2 linked regions of the Pseudobacter ginsenosidimutans genome follow. The protein of the gene in region 1 binds, or shares a complex with, the protein of each later gene. Links are inferred from orthologs where the notes say so. Each region holds a gene or a part of one and is shown on either strand. Other genes may lie near its edges. The genes, in order: secY and secA.

Region 1 (7,221 bases):
AACAAACACACCGTAAGGAGTGATGTTCTTAACGAGACCGTTGTGACGGCTTCCTTCAGGGAATTTGGTTTCGATGGTAGTCCAGGGATCTTCGCTCATTTGCTTGATAGACAGGCTCATTTTGCGATTGTCCTTGTCCAGGGTAACCACTTTCGCTTCATACTCATCGCCCAGTTTGAAGAACTCTTTGGCGTTGATTGGTGTGTTAGCCCATGTGATCTCACTTACGTGAACGAGGCCTTCAACGCCAGGCATGATTTCGAGGAATGCACCGTAATCTTCGATGTTCACCACTTTGCCTTTCACTACTGCACCTTCATGCACAGATTCTGGCAGGATATCCCATGGGTGAGGAGTCAGTTGTTTCAGACCGAGGCTGATACGTTTCTTCTCATCGTCGAAGTCGAGAACCACCACCTTCAGTTTCTGATCCAGCTTCAGCACCTCGCTCGGATGGCTGATACGTCCCCAGCTGATATCTGTGATATACAGCAGACCGTCCAGACCACCGAGGTCCATGAATGCACCGAAGTCGGTAATATTCTTGATAGTTCCTTCCAGAACCTGACCTCTTTCGAGTTTGCTCATGATCTCTGCACGTTGTGCTTCGATATCGCTTTCGATGAGGGCTTTGTGAGATACTACAGCGTTCTTGATAGCCTCGTTGATCTTAACCACTTTGAACTCCATAGTTTTACCCACGAACTGATCGTAATCAGTAACAGGCTTAACGTCGATCTGAGATCCGGGCAGGAAGGTTTCCATTCCGAATACGTCAACGATAAGACCGCCTTTGGTTTTAGAAGTAACAGTACCGGTGATAACTTCGCCAGTTTTGTGTACTTCCACGATGCGCTCCCATGCACGTGTGATACGGGCTTGTTTGCGGCTGAGGTTGAGGTGACCTTCCCTGTCTTCTTTCTCTACAACCATCACTTCTACTTCATCACCTGTTTTCAGGTTAGGCAGATCGCGGAATTCGTTGAAAGAAACCAGACCATCGGATTTGAAACCGATGTTGATCACAACATCTGTTTTGGTCAGCGCCACTACGAGACCTTTCACCAGTTCACCATCGGAAACGGCTTTGAAAGTTCCTTCGTAAACAGTGTCGTACTTCTCTTTTTCTTCTTTGCTGTAAGTAGCAACATTGCGTTTGTCGATACTCCAGTCAAAATCATCATGCGCACCTGCATCTTCCAATACAGGCTGCGTTTGCGCAGGTACAGTTGTTGTCGCTGCAGCTTCTGCGGAAGCAGAAGACTCCTGTGCATCAGCGTTAAGTTGTTTAACAATGAAATTCTGAAACATGATAAATACCCGAAGGATTTTGATTTCGGGGGAGCAAAGATACGCCAAAATATGGGAAAATACAGGATTTCAGGCCGTTTTTTACCCCTGCAAAAGGTTGATTTTCAAGTGCCCGACAGGATTTTTTTTTAGCGATGTTGAAAAATATGCAGTATTATTTTTACAAAAATACTACCACGTAAAAGTCTTTTCTCACTACTTTTAGGCGAATTTTCTAATCAACAATTGTTATGATCACACCGATCTTGATTCAACTCTTTGAAGAAGGACTTACGAAACTCGCAGATGAAATCAATCAGTATCCCGATGATGCCAGCCTATGGATCCCGTTGGAAGGAATCAGCAATCCCGGTGGAAATCTTTGCTTACACCTGAATGGCAACCTGCAGCATTTTCTGGGCGCTGTGCTGAATGATTCCGGTTATGTGAGGAACCGCGACGCAGAATTTTCATTGAAGAATATCTCCAAAAAGAAATTACTCGATGAAGTGGAAGCAACTAAAATGAATGTTCGTGACACGCTGGAACAACTGAGCAAGAAAACACTCGAAAAAGATTATCCGATCCAGGTATTGGGTGAACCCAGGTCAACCGAACATTTCCTGGTATACCTGCTGGCGCATCTGAACTATCATATCGGACAGATCAATTACCACAGGAGACTGGCAACAACAAAAGTAGCAGCTCCGCAGGCATAAGATCATGCCGGGAAGGTGAACGGGGCTAAGGCTTCGTTCACTTTTTTTATTGCTGTTTTGCGGTTGATGCTTTTCGGCTCTTTGTCTCTTTGGCTGTTCGGCAGATTTGGCTGATTGGGCTGTAACGGCGAAGGGGATATAAAAGACGGGCTGTGAAATGTACCGCCGCGGAAGCCCGGCTTTTATATCGCGCATCGCCTCCTGGTTGAAGGTGCAACAACTTAACAACAGCCGTTGCGGAGAAGAATGGTTGCTCCTTTTCAAATCAATTCAGAAGGATCGCACAGTTCCGATTTTGATTATTTGATGAAACTTAATTGCAACAGGATTTACTCATTTGTATTGGAGGGCACTTGACTGTTCCATAACTGCAAAACACACAGCAGTCGCCATGTTTGGGTTTCAGATGAGCTTCACAGTTGGTGCAGGAGTAAAAATACTGGCAGGCATCTGTTGGCATCTGTTCTGCTTTTTGATGGCCGCAATGTGGACAGGTTATAATCGATTCAGGTATCAGCATTGTTTCATTTTTTTGGTACTGTATACACCTTAGTTGACTCACTGGAATTCCGAACTTCTTCACTTTTCTTCTCTTCCTGTCTCATCTCATCTTTTCTTTTCTCATCTCAGCTTGCTTTCCCCTGCCTTCCTGCGTTTTGTAGTTTTGTTTTATCAATTGCAAGCGTGAATCTGGATTGTATTCATTTCAATTGAGCAGCGATAAATCCGCTGGTCCAGGCATGTTGGAAATTGAAGCCGCCGGTAATGCCGTCTACGTCAAGGATCTCACCTGCGAAATACAGTCCCGGCACCAGTTTGCTTTGCATGGTGCTGGCATCTATTTCGGATAAGCGTATACCCCCGCCGTTACGAACTCTTCTTTGAAGGTGGTTTTGCCACTTACAGCATGTTCCTGCGCACAACAGTTTTTGATCAGTTTGTTCTGCTCTTTTGCAGGAAGGTCTGCCCATCGCAGGTCAGGTTTTATGTCAGATTGTTGAAGAAGATATTCCCATAATCTTTGCGGCAACTGGAAGGGATTCTTCTGACCGATTTTCTGTGCAGCCAGTTCAAAACGGTGGTATTGCAATTCTTCTCGGAAGCTGTTCTCATTGAACTGTGGTAACCAGTTCAACATCACCGTGAATTTGTAATCTTTTTCAGCCAGTTCTCTGGCACCCCAGGCGGAAAGTTTCAGTACGGCCGGACCACTCATTCCCCAGTGCGTGATCAGCAGGGGACCTGATGAGCTCAGCTTACTACCGGTGATCCTTAGTTGCGCATCGGGAACAGATACGCCCATCAGTTCCACGATCGGATTTCCCGGCATGTTGAAAGTAAATAAAGAAGGCACGGGTTCCTCGATAGTATGACCAAGCTGCTGCAACCAGGCAAACATGCTGATCTTTGGAAAGCCGCCACAGGCAATGCATACAGCATCGGCCTCAAAGATCTTTCCATCGGCGGATCTCAACCGGAACCTGTTGCTTTTTCTCTCATCAGTATCTTTATTCACTTCTATCTCTTTCACATCAGTATTCATCCACAGCTCCACTTCATAGCGATTGAGCTCCGCAATCAGGCAGTCGATGATCGTCTGCGAAGAGTCAGTAACGGGAAACATCCTGTTATCTGCTTCAGCCTTGAGTTCCACGCCTCTCTCCTTAAACCATGCAATAGTATCCATGGTAAAAAAATGATGAAAAGCCTTCTTCACAAAATTGCCTCCGCGCGGATACTTCTTCACCATCTCGCTGATAGAATCACATTGGTGTGTAACATTACATCTTCCACCACCAGACACTTTCACTTTCGATAAAACTTTGGAACTTTTCTCCATCAGTATCACCTTCCATCCCGGATTCAATCTCGCAGCATTCACTGCGCAGAAAAAACCTGCAGCACCTCCTCCAATTACGATCAGTTGTTTAGCGCTCAATTCTTCTCAGTATTTACAAACAGAAAAAATAGAATTCAGAAAAATCAAAAAAAGAGAATTCAAAAATTTATCAGAGGTACAAATCCACAAGCACCGCAGTACCCATTCATCGCGCTGACGCACCCGTTCCCCTCTCCTTCCCCCAGTCTGGTGAAGCATCATCTCAGGGTGCCCGGGGCGAAGCGGAATATGAAAGAAGGGCCTTGCAAACGCAAGCGAAAAAGTCCAACCCTGCTCCACAGCCCCATCCCACCAACCAACAGCTCATTAAACAAAACGGTAGCGCCGGTGCATTTCACAGCCCACCTTTCATATTCCGCTTCGCCCCGGCCCCGCAACAAGAAATACAAAAGGCGCCGAAACCAGCGCCTTCCAATATCTTAAGAAACCACTACTCTATCTTTCTTCAACTCCGCATTCGCATTCTCCGCTGCTTCAATGATGCTGTAATCAGACAATATATCCGCCTTTCCTTTCATTACGGCTACATCGTGCTCAAAATGCACAGAGCATTTCTTATCCTGCGTGCGAATAGTCCATCCATCATCTTCGGTATAAACTTCTTTCACACCGAGATTGATCATGGGCTCGATAGCGATCACAGTTCCTTCCTTGAGTTTGGATCCGGTTCCGCGTTTACCGTAGTTGGGCACTTGCGGATCTTCGTGCATTTTTCTGCCGAGACCATGCCCCACGAGTTCGCGCACTACGCCGTATCCGTATTGTTTTTCGGTATGTTCCTGGATTGCATTGCCGATATCACCCACACGATTTCCTGCAATTGCTTTCTCGATCCCTTTGTAGAGCGACTCCTTGGTTACACGGATGAGTTGCATCAGTTCTTCACGAACGTCGCCGATAGCGAAGGTATATGCGTGATCTCCGTGAAATCCATTCTTGTATACGCCAACATCCACGGAAATGATATCGCCGTCTCTCAGTTCTGTTTTATTGGGGAAGCCGTGTACCACCACATCATTCACCGAAGTACAGCTATTGAAAGGGTAGCCATGAAATCCGAGGAATGAGGGAACTGCATCGAAACTGCGAATGATCTCTCCTACTTTCTGATCGATCTGCAGGGTGGTAATGCCGGGTCTGAGCATGGAAGCCACTTCCGTAAGGGTTTGACTTACCAGGCGGGCGCTGATGCGCATCAGCTCAATTTCTTCCCGTGACTTGATATGGACCATATTATTGAACTTCTTTTTGATATTATTCTTTTAAAACAAAACCTGACAACTGATGGTTCAGTTGTCAGGTTTGCTATGCGAAAATAGAATATTTTACATAGATGATGCCGGAGAAACGGTTTGACGTCCCTGGATACGGCCACTTTTCATCAGACCATCATACTGACGCATCAGCAGCTGGGTCTCGATTTGCTGGAGGGTATCGAGGATAACGCCTACCATGATCAGCAGAGATGTTCCACCGAAGAAGGTAGAGAATCCTGGCTGAATACCGAGGCGTTGCGCGAAACCGGGGAGGATACCTACCACGGCCAGCAGAACTGCGCCAGGGAGGGTGATCTTATCCATTACGGCACCGATATAATCGGCTGTAGGCTGACCAGGTTTAACACCGGGGATGAAACCGTTGTTACGCTTGAGGTCATCAGCAATTTGTTTCGGGTTGAAGATAAGTGCTGTGTACAGGAAGGTAAAACCAATCACCATTACAGCGTATACCAGCATGTACCAGTAGTTGCTGTGATCGCTGAATACCTTGGCCACGCCCTTGGTGGTTTCGAAGCCACTGAGAAGTGTGGGAAGGAACATGATCGCCTGGGCAAAGATGATGGGCATTACACCGGCGCTGTTCACCTTCATGGGAAGGAACTGGCGGGCGCCACCGAACTGACGGTTACCAACAATCTGTTTTGCATATTGAACAGGGATCTTGCGAACGCCCTGGATAAGGACGATCAGCCCCATGATGATAGCAACGAGCACAGCGAGCATGATCACAAAATACAGCAGACCGGCGCCGCCTTTGGCTGATTGTGCTCCCCACTCCTGCCAGATGGATTGTGGCAGACGGGCGAGGATACCAACCATGATCACAACAGAAGAACCGTTTCCAAGTCCTTTATCAGTGATCCTTTCAGACAGCCACATTACGAACAATGTGCCACCGGTAAGGATAACGGTAGTGGATATGCGGAACAGATCCCTGAATGCGGGGATCATAGCCGGACCGTTTGTTTGATACAGGTAAGACACGTATGCGTTTGCCTGCAGGATGGTCACAAATACGGCGAGGTAACGAGTGTATTGGTTGATCTTCTTTCTTCCGCTTTCTCCTTCTTTCTGTAATTTCTGGAAAGGCGGATAGAGAATGGTCATCAGCTGCATGAAGATAGATGCAGAGATATAGGGCATGATACCCAGTGCAAGGATAGAAGCTTGAGAGAAGGCGCCACCGGCAAATGCATCGATCAGACCGATGATGCCAGTTCCGCTACCTGCAGTATTGATCAGAGTAGGGTTCATACCCGGCAATACGATATGCGTACCCAGGCGATAAACGGCAACCAGGGTAAGAGTCACCAGAATTTTACTCCTCAGTTCCTCAATACTCCAGATATTCTTAAGGGTTTGTATGAACTTTTTCACGAAACGCAGATGTTTAAGATGATGCCTTTTGTTGAAAACCAGAAACAGGTTTGCCAAAAAGATCTTTAGTTGCAAACCTGTCTCTTTTTTGAGCGATCAATTTAAGTGAATAAAATCGATCCACAAAAAAGACGCATGATAAATGCGTCTTGCAATTTACGAATTACTTTAAAACTTCCACGGTTCCGCCTGCAGCTTCGATGGCAGCTTTGGCTTTTTCGCTTACGGCATTCACCTTGAAATGCACTTTGGTCTTGATTTCACCATTACCGAGGATCTTAACGAGATCGGTACGGCTAACGAGACCATTTATGTACAGGTTCTCCATAGAGAACTCTTGCAGTTCATATTTCTCAACCAGGGTTTCAACCTGACCGAGGTTAAACACTTTGTATTCAACACGGTTGATATTGTTGAATCCGCGTTTGGGGATACGGCGCTGGATCGGCATCTGGCCACCTTCGTGGGCATTTTTACGTTGGTAACCTGCGCGGCTCTGACCACCCTTGTTACCTTTGGTAGAAGTACCACCTTTACCGGAAGCTTCACCACGACCTAATCTTTTTTCTCTATGCGTAGCCCCTTTTGCGGGCCTGATTTCATGTAATTTCATTGTAATTGATTTTAACTCAACGGGGAATCTCCCCTCGCTTTA
Region 2 (8,244 bases), 7.2 Mb from region 1 along the record:
GTTGGGCGCCGTGAGAAAGCCAAGATCATTGGGATCATATTTTGCCGTCTGCAATTCATTGCTGACGCTAAACTGCAGCTTACCGCTCACTTTTCCGAATTCCGCATAGTTGGAGAAACCATTGTAGCCGCCACTGGAATCGAAGATGGCGCTGAACCTTGGTTTCAAAACCAGACCGTACAAATTCTTTTTATCGTACAAAGCAATATCGAGAGCGCTCACATTGGCATCACGTTCATTCCCTTCACGAAGAACATTCGTATTGGTGAAAGTAATATAGGACCTGTTCTTCAATGCCTGGTCGAGCACTATGATATTGTAATTGGCAAAAGGTTCAGACAGAATGGAGGAATCCTTTCCGGTGAGCGGATTGCTCAGCCTCGCCTTCACCGGTTCTGTGATGGAATTGAAAATGCCAATACCCAGATTGCCATCGGTCCTACCAGAGAATTTAACGGCATTGTATAAGCGCGTAACGGAAGGGTTCTTGCGCAACACAAAGCCCGGATACTCTCCATAACGTGCATTGTATTTGATCTCTTCATACCTGTCCGGCACTTTACCGATGCGGCGGGAATAAAAGATCCCGGCCTTGTTGAACAACTCAGTGCCTTCCGTGAAGAAAGGTCTGTTCTCTCTGAATTCGATTTCAAACGGCGTGATATTGTTCACGATATCATCTGATATCACCTGTCCAAAATCTGGTATCAGCGTGGCATCCAGCGTAAAGCTTTCACTGATGCCATACTTTACGTCCATTCCGCCGCTCTTGAGTGTTTCGTATTGTCCGTTCTCTCCCAGTTGCGGCGTGGAGCGGTAACCTCCGCTCACGTAAGGCGAAAAGCTCAATCGGAGCGGTGGTCTGATCTCCTGTAAACCGGTCAGTTTTCCGAACTGCAATACAAATCCATTCACGTTCGGATTCACGGGATTCCAGAAAGTGGTTTCATTGTTACGGCGGCTGAAGCGAAGGAATTGAATGCCCCAGTCCTGAATATTTTTACGGGCAAAACGGATAGCGAAAAAAGGGATCTTCATTTCCACTACCCAACGGTCTTTCTCAAAACTCACTTTACTATCCCAAACGGCATCCCAGGTGAGATCGCCATAAACGCCGTAACCGGTGCTGGCATTGGGAGAGACCCTTGCATCACTTTGAACATTGCGTGTGGTGACCTGGAACTGGAAAGCATTCTGCTGATCATTGTAGGTATCGAAGAATACAGAGAAATAATCTACGTCGGCAGTTTGTGCATTGTCGCGCGCCGTGAACTGGCGACGGACTGCTGCCGGATCGTCATAGAGGTAAGCACCTATATAGATGGCCGTATTGTCGTACAACACCCGCACTTCCGTTTTGGAACTGGCGGGCAGCCCGAATACGGGGCCATTGGTGATAAAGTCGGTGGAAACGGGAACCTGCGCCCATTCAGGCTCATCGAGGGTTCCGTCTATATGGATACCTGCTGTAGACTTGACTGCCTGAGCAATTTTCTTCTGCGCATGCAGTTGCATACCTATGCAGGAGATGATCAGTATTGCAGTTAGTTCACGTCGCATGTTGGCGTTTGGGGGTGCAAAGTTAGCCGATCGATCGGAAAAATCCGCGTAAATCCCCCAATTCATGAAACGTTTATTAACCAGCAGACATATCGTACTATTACGAGACGCCGGGTTACGGACTATAGCAGATTTTCTCTTCGTTGGTAACGGTGACCAGTAAGCTATCAAGACAAACGCGATCTAAAAACTGCTGCTGCCTAATTCATTTTCTTCTTCATGGTACTCACCTGCTCCTGCAGGGTATTCACCATACTGGCAAGCTGATTCACATCCCAACGCTGCTGCTGATTGGCTTTGCCCATGATATAAGCCGCCTTCCATAACTCGAGAACATCCTCGGAGTTGATGGTATATGGTTGGTAAGAAGCGTTATCACTGATCAGGGTGAGCTTGTTCTTTGTGCGATTGCTCTTCATCACCCTTTTATATACGATACCTTCATTGCGGGTGACCACAATATAAGTGTTGTTGTTGCGCAGGTCATCGATCTCATCTACCTTTTCACAAACGATCACGGAGCCACTGGCTGTGGGCGCCATTGAATCCCCGATGATCTCGAAGGCGCGGTAAGAACCGGGAGAAAGCATGGGAAGTGTAAAGGTATTCAGCTCATCGATAAATTCAGGGTCTGCATATCCTGCCAGGTAACCGGCTGCCGCTTTTACCGGAACGAACTGGATCTCTGCAGTACCTGCTGCCATTTTCTGTGCGCGGCGCTTACTGAGGTAATTGCCCTTGGTATCTCCCAGATCTTTGAGCAAAAGATCATCCAGGGTCAACTTGAAAATATCACCCACCAGTTCAAGCACTTCGATGCGGGGCTCTGCCCTCTCCTCTTCATACGCGCCCAGCAGGGATCTCTTGATTCCCAGCCTGGTGGCAAATTCCTCCTGGGTCCATCCCCGGAGCTTGCGGAGATACTTGAGATTCTTACCAGCTTGAGACATAGACTAATAAATTTAGCGCTAATATACTAACTTTTTTATCAATACGCCCAAAACTTTATTTTCTTACCTTTGGCATCCTGTCAAATTGGCTAGTTATCAAAGCCTAGCATCTTTTTTGACAACCATATCCGGATTTCACCGGCTCCTCTGCCTCCCTCTGCGCAATTGGAACCCGTGTGAGGTTAAGGTGATTTCATTTAAATTAAACAATTAGCTATAACATGTTAGGTTTTATTTCCAAGATCTTCGGAGGCAGTAAGTCGGAAAAAGATATCAAATCCTTCCTTCCTCTGGTAGAAAAGATCAATCAGCATTTTAGCTCTTACCAGTCACTTTCCAATGACCAGCTCAGGAACAAAACCCAGGAGTTCAAAACCCGCATCAGCGACCATCTTCGTTCCATCGACGATGAGATCACCAAACTGAATGCAGATGCAGAAGCGCTGCCCTTCAGCGATATCAACGGAAAAGAGGCCCTCTACCAGGAAGTGGACAAGCTCCGCAAAGACCGGAATAAAGCCATCGAGGAAGTACTGAAAGAGATCCTCCCCGAAGCTTTCGCCGTAGTGAAAGAAACTGCCCGCCGCTTCAAGGAGAATACCCAGATAGAATCTACCGCAACTCAACTGGACCGCGACCTCAGCGTGAAGAAAGATTATGTGCGCATCGAAGGGGATAAGTCCATTTTCAATAATTCCTGGACAGCCGGTGGCAACATCGTTACCTGGAACATGGTGCACTACGATGTACAGCTCATGGGTGGTATCGCACTGCACCAGGGCAAGATCGCAGAGATGGCTACCGGTGAAGGTAAAACGCTGGTGAGTACGCTTCCCGCCTACCTCAACGCACTCGCAGGAGCAGGCGTTCACATCGTAACCGTGAACGATTATCTCGCCAAACGTGACTCCGAGTGGAATGGCACCATCTTCGAATGGCTCGGTCTCACCGTGGATTGTATCGATAAACACCAGCCCAACAGCTCTGCACGCCGCAGCGCTTACCTGGCCGATCTTACCTACGGTACCAATAACGAATTCGGTTTCGATTACCTCCGCGATAACATGGTGCACACACCTGAAGAAATGGTGCAACGCAAACACCATTACGCCATGGTGGATGAGGTTGACTCCGTATTGATCGATGATGCGCGTACACCATTGATCATTTCAGGTCCGGTTCCCAAAGGAGATGATCAGCAATACCATATTCTCAAAAGCCGCGTTCAGCAACTGGTGGAAGCTCAGAAACAGGTGACCAACAAATACCTGAACGAAGCCAAGAAGTTATTTGCCGATGGAGATGATGATCCAAAGAGCGGAGGTCTGGCGCTGATGCGCGCTTACCGCGGTCTGCCCAAGGCCAGCGCCCTCATCAAATTCCTTAGCGAGCCCGGTGTGAGAGTGAAACTTCAGAAATCAGAGAATTACTATCTCGCCGACCAGCAGAAACAAATGCCTACTGTTGACCAGGAACTGTACTTCCATATTGATGAGAAGAACAACCAGGTAGACCTTACAGATAAAGGTATCCAGGCCATCACAAGAGCAGGTGAAGATCCTGAATTCTTCGTACTGCCGGATATCAGCGTGAACCTGGCAGAGATCGACAGAAGCGAGGACTCTGCCGAAGAGAAACTCGCACAGAAAGAAGCTATCCTCAACGAATACACTGTAAAAGCGGATCGTATCCACACCGTTCAGCAATTACTGAAAGCCTATACCCTCTTCGATAAAGACATCGAATACGTGGTAATGGATGGTCAGGTGAAGATCGTTGACGAACAAACAGGCCGTATCCTGGATGGCCGCCGTTATTCCGACGGTTTGCACCAGGCGATCGAGGCAAAGGAAAATGTGAAGATCGAAGCGGCTACCCAAACTTACGCCACCATCACCCTGCAGAACTATTTCAGGATGTACCACAAACTTGCCGGTATGACCGGTACTGCGGTTACTGAAGCAGGTGAGTTCTGGGATATTTATAAACTGGATGTAGTAACCGTTCCCACCAATGTGAAAGCGGTCCGCAAAGACCAGGAAGACCTCGTATACAAAACGAAACGCGAGAAATATAAAGCGGTGATCGATGAGATCGAAAGACTGCGCGCTGAAGGCCGTCCCGTACTGGTAGGTACTACCAACGTGGAAGTGAGTGAGCTGCTGGGCAAGATGCTGCAGGTGAAAAAGATCCCGCACAATGTATTGAACGCAAAACAACACGCCCGTGAAGCGCAGGTGGTGGCTGAAGCCGGTTTGGCCGGAGCTGTAACCATCGCTACCAATATGGCGGGTCGTGGTACGGATATCAAGCTCGGACCTGGTGTGAAAGAAGCAGGCGGTCTGGCCATCATCGGTACAGAGCGTCACGAGAGCCGTCGTGTAGACCGCCAGCTGCGTGGCCGTTCAGGCCGTCAGGGCGATCCCGGCACCACACAGTTCTATGTATCACTCGAAGATGAGCTGATGCGTCTCTTCGGAAGCGAGCGTATCGCCAAGATCATGGACCGCTTCGGATACAAAGAAGGTGAAGTGATCCAGCACAGCATGGTAACACGCAGCATCGAGCGCGCACAAAGGAAAGTGGAAGAGAACAACTTCGGCATCCGTAAACGCCTGCTCGAATATGATGACGTGATGAACAAACAACGTAACGTGATCTACGAAAAACGTAACCACGCGCTGTTTGGAGACCGTCTCGCAGTTGACCTCGATGAAGCATTCTACGGCGTTTCACAAAGCATCGTGGGCGGCTTCAAGGAGCAGAACGACTATGAAGGATTCCGCATGTCGGCCATCATGGGCTTCGGTATCGACAGCACCATCACCTCCGAAGAATTTGAAAAAGGAAACGATCAGCAACTGTCTGATAAATTATACAATGAAGCTACCGCGCGCTACCAGCGCAAGATCACAGACCTGCAAACCCAGGCTGTGCCCGTGTTCCGCAATATCCGCCAAACGCAGGGAAGCCATATCGAGAACGTGGTAGTGCCTTTCACAGATGGTAAAAAAGGAATGCAGGTACTCGCCAATCTCGACAAGACCATCCAAACGGAAGGCCGCGAGCTCACCGGCGCACTCGAGCGCCAGATCACCCTGGCCGTGATCGATGATGCCTGGAAAGAGCATCTCCGCGCCATGGATGATCTCAAACAAAGTGTACAGACCGCTTACCTGGAACAGAAAGATCCGCTGGTGATCTACAAACTCACCGCCTTCGACCTGTTCAAACAAATGGGTAGCGAACTGAATAAAGACATCGTTGGATTCCTCGCTCACGCTACAATTCCTATCGAGCAGGACAATCCGCAGCAACAACAGGCGCAGATCCGCGAAGGTCGCGAGCAGAAGACAGACATGAGCCGAATGAAAGCCAACAAGGAAGAGATCGACGCCAGGGGCGATGATTATGCAGCGAATGAGAACGATTATTTCGATCCCTCCGGAGCAGATCCAAAACAGGAGCCTGTGAAAGTTGGACCGAAGATCGGAAGGAACGATCCATGTCCCTGCGGAAGCGGTAAGAAGTTCAAGAACTGTCATGGTAAGGATGCATAAGCAGACTTACTGTATCAAATAAAAAAACGGATGCACTTTACCAGTGCATCCGTTTTTTTATTTTGCACACTCTATGTTTATTCCATCATTTCAAGAATCCCTTCATTCTCTATGATCATCAAGGAAGGGCGACAACCGCTTCTGCTACATTACGCTTCAGCTCATTATAGGCAATATCATCTGTATTTGATAATTCGTCCGAGGGGCCAATTACCTGCAATACTTTCTGCTCAATCCCTTTTCTTTTCAGGAAATTGAATGCTTCATTGCTGGCCACCCGGTAGATCCAGGCGGAAGGATTTTGAATTTCTGTCAACTGGAAACGATGCAGCCAAACGGATGAATGTGTTCTGCACCAGTTCTTCCTCCGCTGTTTCAGATTTGGTGATCCCCGTAAGATAGGAATGTAAGCGGGGGCCAAACTGGTAGAATAAGGAAGCGAAAGCGGATTCGTCGCCCGAAGCGATGCGCTGAACCTGGGTAAGCAGATCGTATGTTTGGTTGGTTTGCAAATACAGTTGTTAGCAGAACTGCAAACTACAATAAAAAAATAATAAAAAAAGATGCACAACAAGGTGCATCCTTTCCATTAAGCCTCAACCATAAAAAAGGTATCAACTAGTTCTTATATATTTCAATAGCTATCTTTCCTTCAGCTGTTACCGTTCCCCTGTACATACCTTCCGTATTGAAAGGCATTGCCACATTGCCATTCACATCCAGTGCAATCAATCCGCCATCTCCGCCGAGCTTGCCCACTTTTGCAATTACAGATTTTCCGGCATCCTGCACAGTAAAGCCTTTGTACTCCATCTGTGCGGCCAGGTCATAAGCCACTACAGAACGGATGTAGAATTCACCCCAACCGGTGCAGGATATTCCCACTGTTCCATTGGCGTAAGTTCCGGCGCCGATGATCGGCGAATCGCCCACACGACCATATTTTTTATTCGTCATACCACCAGTACTGGTGCCTGCCGCAATGAAGCCACTCTTATCCAGCACCACACAACCCACTGTTCCAAATTTGTTATCTACATTGATGGTCCCGGCTTTATGATAGCTATGATCCAGCTTTGCTTTCTGTTCATCTTCTTTGATCGCTTGCTGCAATTGTTTCCAACGCTCTTCTGTACGGAAGTACTCAGGTTTCACGATCTCCATACCTGCTTCTTTGGCAAACTGCTCTGCACCGGCTCCTACCATCATTACATGTTCTGATTTCTCCATCACTGCGCGCGCCGCAGAGATTGGATGGCGCAATGTTTTCACACCGGCAACGGCCCCTGCCTGTAATGTTTTCCCATTCATTATCGAGGCATCCAACTCATTCTTTCCATCATGCGTGAATACCGCGCCTTTACCTGCATTGAACAAGGGATTATCTTCCAGCACACGAACGGCTGCTTCCACTGCATCCAGTGCCGGCGCTCCTGTTTTCCATTTTGCATAGCCCGCTTCGAGTGCCTGTTGTAATCCTTTTTTATAGGCCGCTTCTTTTTCAGGAGTCATTTTACTTTTGAGGATGGTGCCGGCGCCGCCATGCACAACAATTACAAATTTATCTGCGGGGCTTTGCTGCCATACACCTTTATCTACCCACCACCAGTACCAGGTACCGCCTTTTGCTTTGGCTGCATCAAAGTCTGCAACAGAGAATGATCCGGCTCCTGTTGCGCTGCCCTGGATCTCATACACGCGGATCGCTTTTTGATTGGCCTTCCATTGTAGTGATTCGCCGGCTTTCACCTGTTCAGGCGCAGTGGCAGCATCAGTGATGAGGAAATAGGCTTTGCCTTCTCCTATCACTTGCGCTTTACCGTTATCATCGATGCAAACAGCCGTTCTTTCATCAGGCGCGATGCCTTTTGGAAATACTTTCCAGTCGTTGATGATCCGGCTGAGAAATGTTACATGCCTGCCCTGGCGTCTGCGTTGCGTATAGTGTTGATCCGTGAGAACATTCTTCAGGTAAGGAGGCTGCAGGAAATCGTTATTGTAAAGTGTTACATTTTTATCGAAAGGATCATTCAGTATGTCGGCAGTAGCGCTGCCGGTCTCACCGCTGTAATAGAATCCACTGAGTACGGCACAACCTGCGCTGGTGCCACCTACAGGCACTTTCTTTTGGTTGAGCAGGTAGTTGATGGCTTCGGATGTTTTTGTATTTCTCC

The links.
Region 2: the proteins of secY (region 1) and secA are in contact, whole or in part, in a crystal structure (PDB 3DIN), measured with the Thermotoga maritima proteins. The link is inferred for Pseudobacter ginsenosidimutans from one-to-one orthologs. Residues at the interface, in WP_004081795.1 of Thermotoga maritima: Glu108, Gly109, Glu110, Glu111, Ala236, Glu237, Arg238, Arg239, Ile240, Thr241, Ile242, Gln243, Tyr244, Ala245, Arg246, Arg247, Val248, Thr249, Gly250, Arg251, Arg252, Val253, Tyr254, Gly256, Ala257, Ser258, Thr259, Tyr260, Leu261, Pro262; in WP_004082002.1 of Thermotoga maritima: Glu261, Ala262, Arg263, Lys300, Ala301, Arg302, Thr303, Ile304, Ile305, Leu323, Tyr324, Asp325, Pro326, Val329, Ser330, Tyr333, Ile336, Lys340, Phe345, Val349, Glu363, Phe364, Tyr374, Ser375, Gly376, Gly377, Glu393, Ile395, Thr482, Ser483.

Annotation. Positions count from the first base shown.
Region 1 is NZ_CP042431.1:7,512,676-7,519,896, forward strand. What follows is about bases 4,401-7,221. They hold secY (preprotein translocase subunit SecY), read right to left. Parts: upstream 6,567-7,221; coding sequence 5,235-6,566; downstream 4,401-5,234. Other genes in these bases: map (type I methionyl aminopeptidase), read right to left, coding at 4,401-5,141; rplO (50S ribosomal protein L15), read right to left, coding at 6,730-7,179. Outside these bases: rpsA (30S ribosomal protein S1), read right to left, coding at 1-1,311; FSB84_RS29460 (DUF1572 family protein), read left to right, coding at 1,542-2,009; FSB84_RS31590 (GDCCVxC domain-containing (seleno)protein), read right to left, coding at 2,323-2,529; FSB84_RS31780 (NAD(P)/FAD-dependent oxidoreductase), read right to left, coding at 2,711-2,932; FSB84_RS29470 (aminoacetone oxidase family FAD-binding enzyme), read right to left, coding at 2,848-3,948; more of map, read right to left, coding at 4,329-4,400. UniProt on the Escherichia coli protein: The central subunit of the protein translocation channel SecYEG. Consists of two halves formed by TMs 1-5 and 6-10.
Region 2 is NZ_CP042431.1:295,395-303,638, forward strand. The notes cover bases 2,427-6,270. They hold secA (preprotein translocase subunit SecA), read left to right. Parts: upstream 2,427-2,731; coding sequence 2,732-6,070; downstream 6,071-6,270. Other genes in these bases: FSB84_RS01205 (LexA family transcriptional regulator), read right to left, coding at 2,427-2,510. Outside these bases: FSB84_RS01200 (DUF5916 domain-containing protein), read right to left, coding at 1-1,560; more of FSB84_RS01205, read right to left, coding at 1,761-2,426; FSB84_RS01220 (RNA polymerase sigma factor), read right to left, coding at 6,334-6,582; FSB84_RS01225 (isoaspartyl peptidase/L-asparaginase), read right to left, coding at 6,689-8,244. UniProt on the Escherichia coli protein: Required for protein export, interacts with the SecYEG preprotein conducting channel.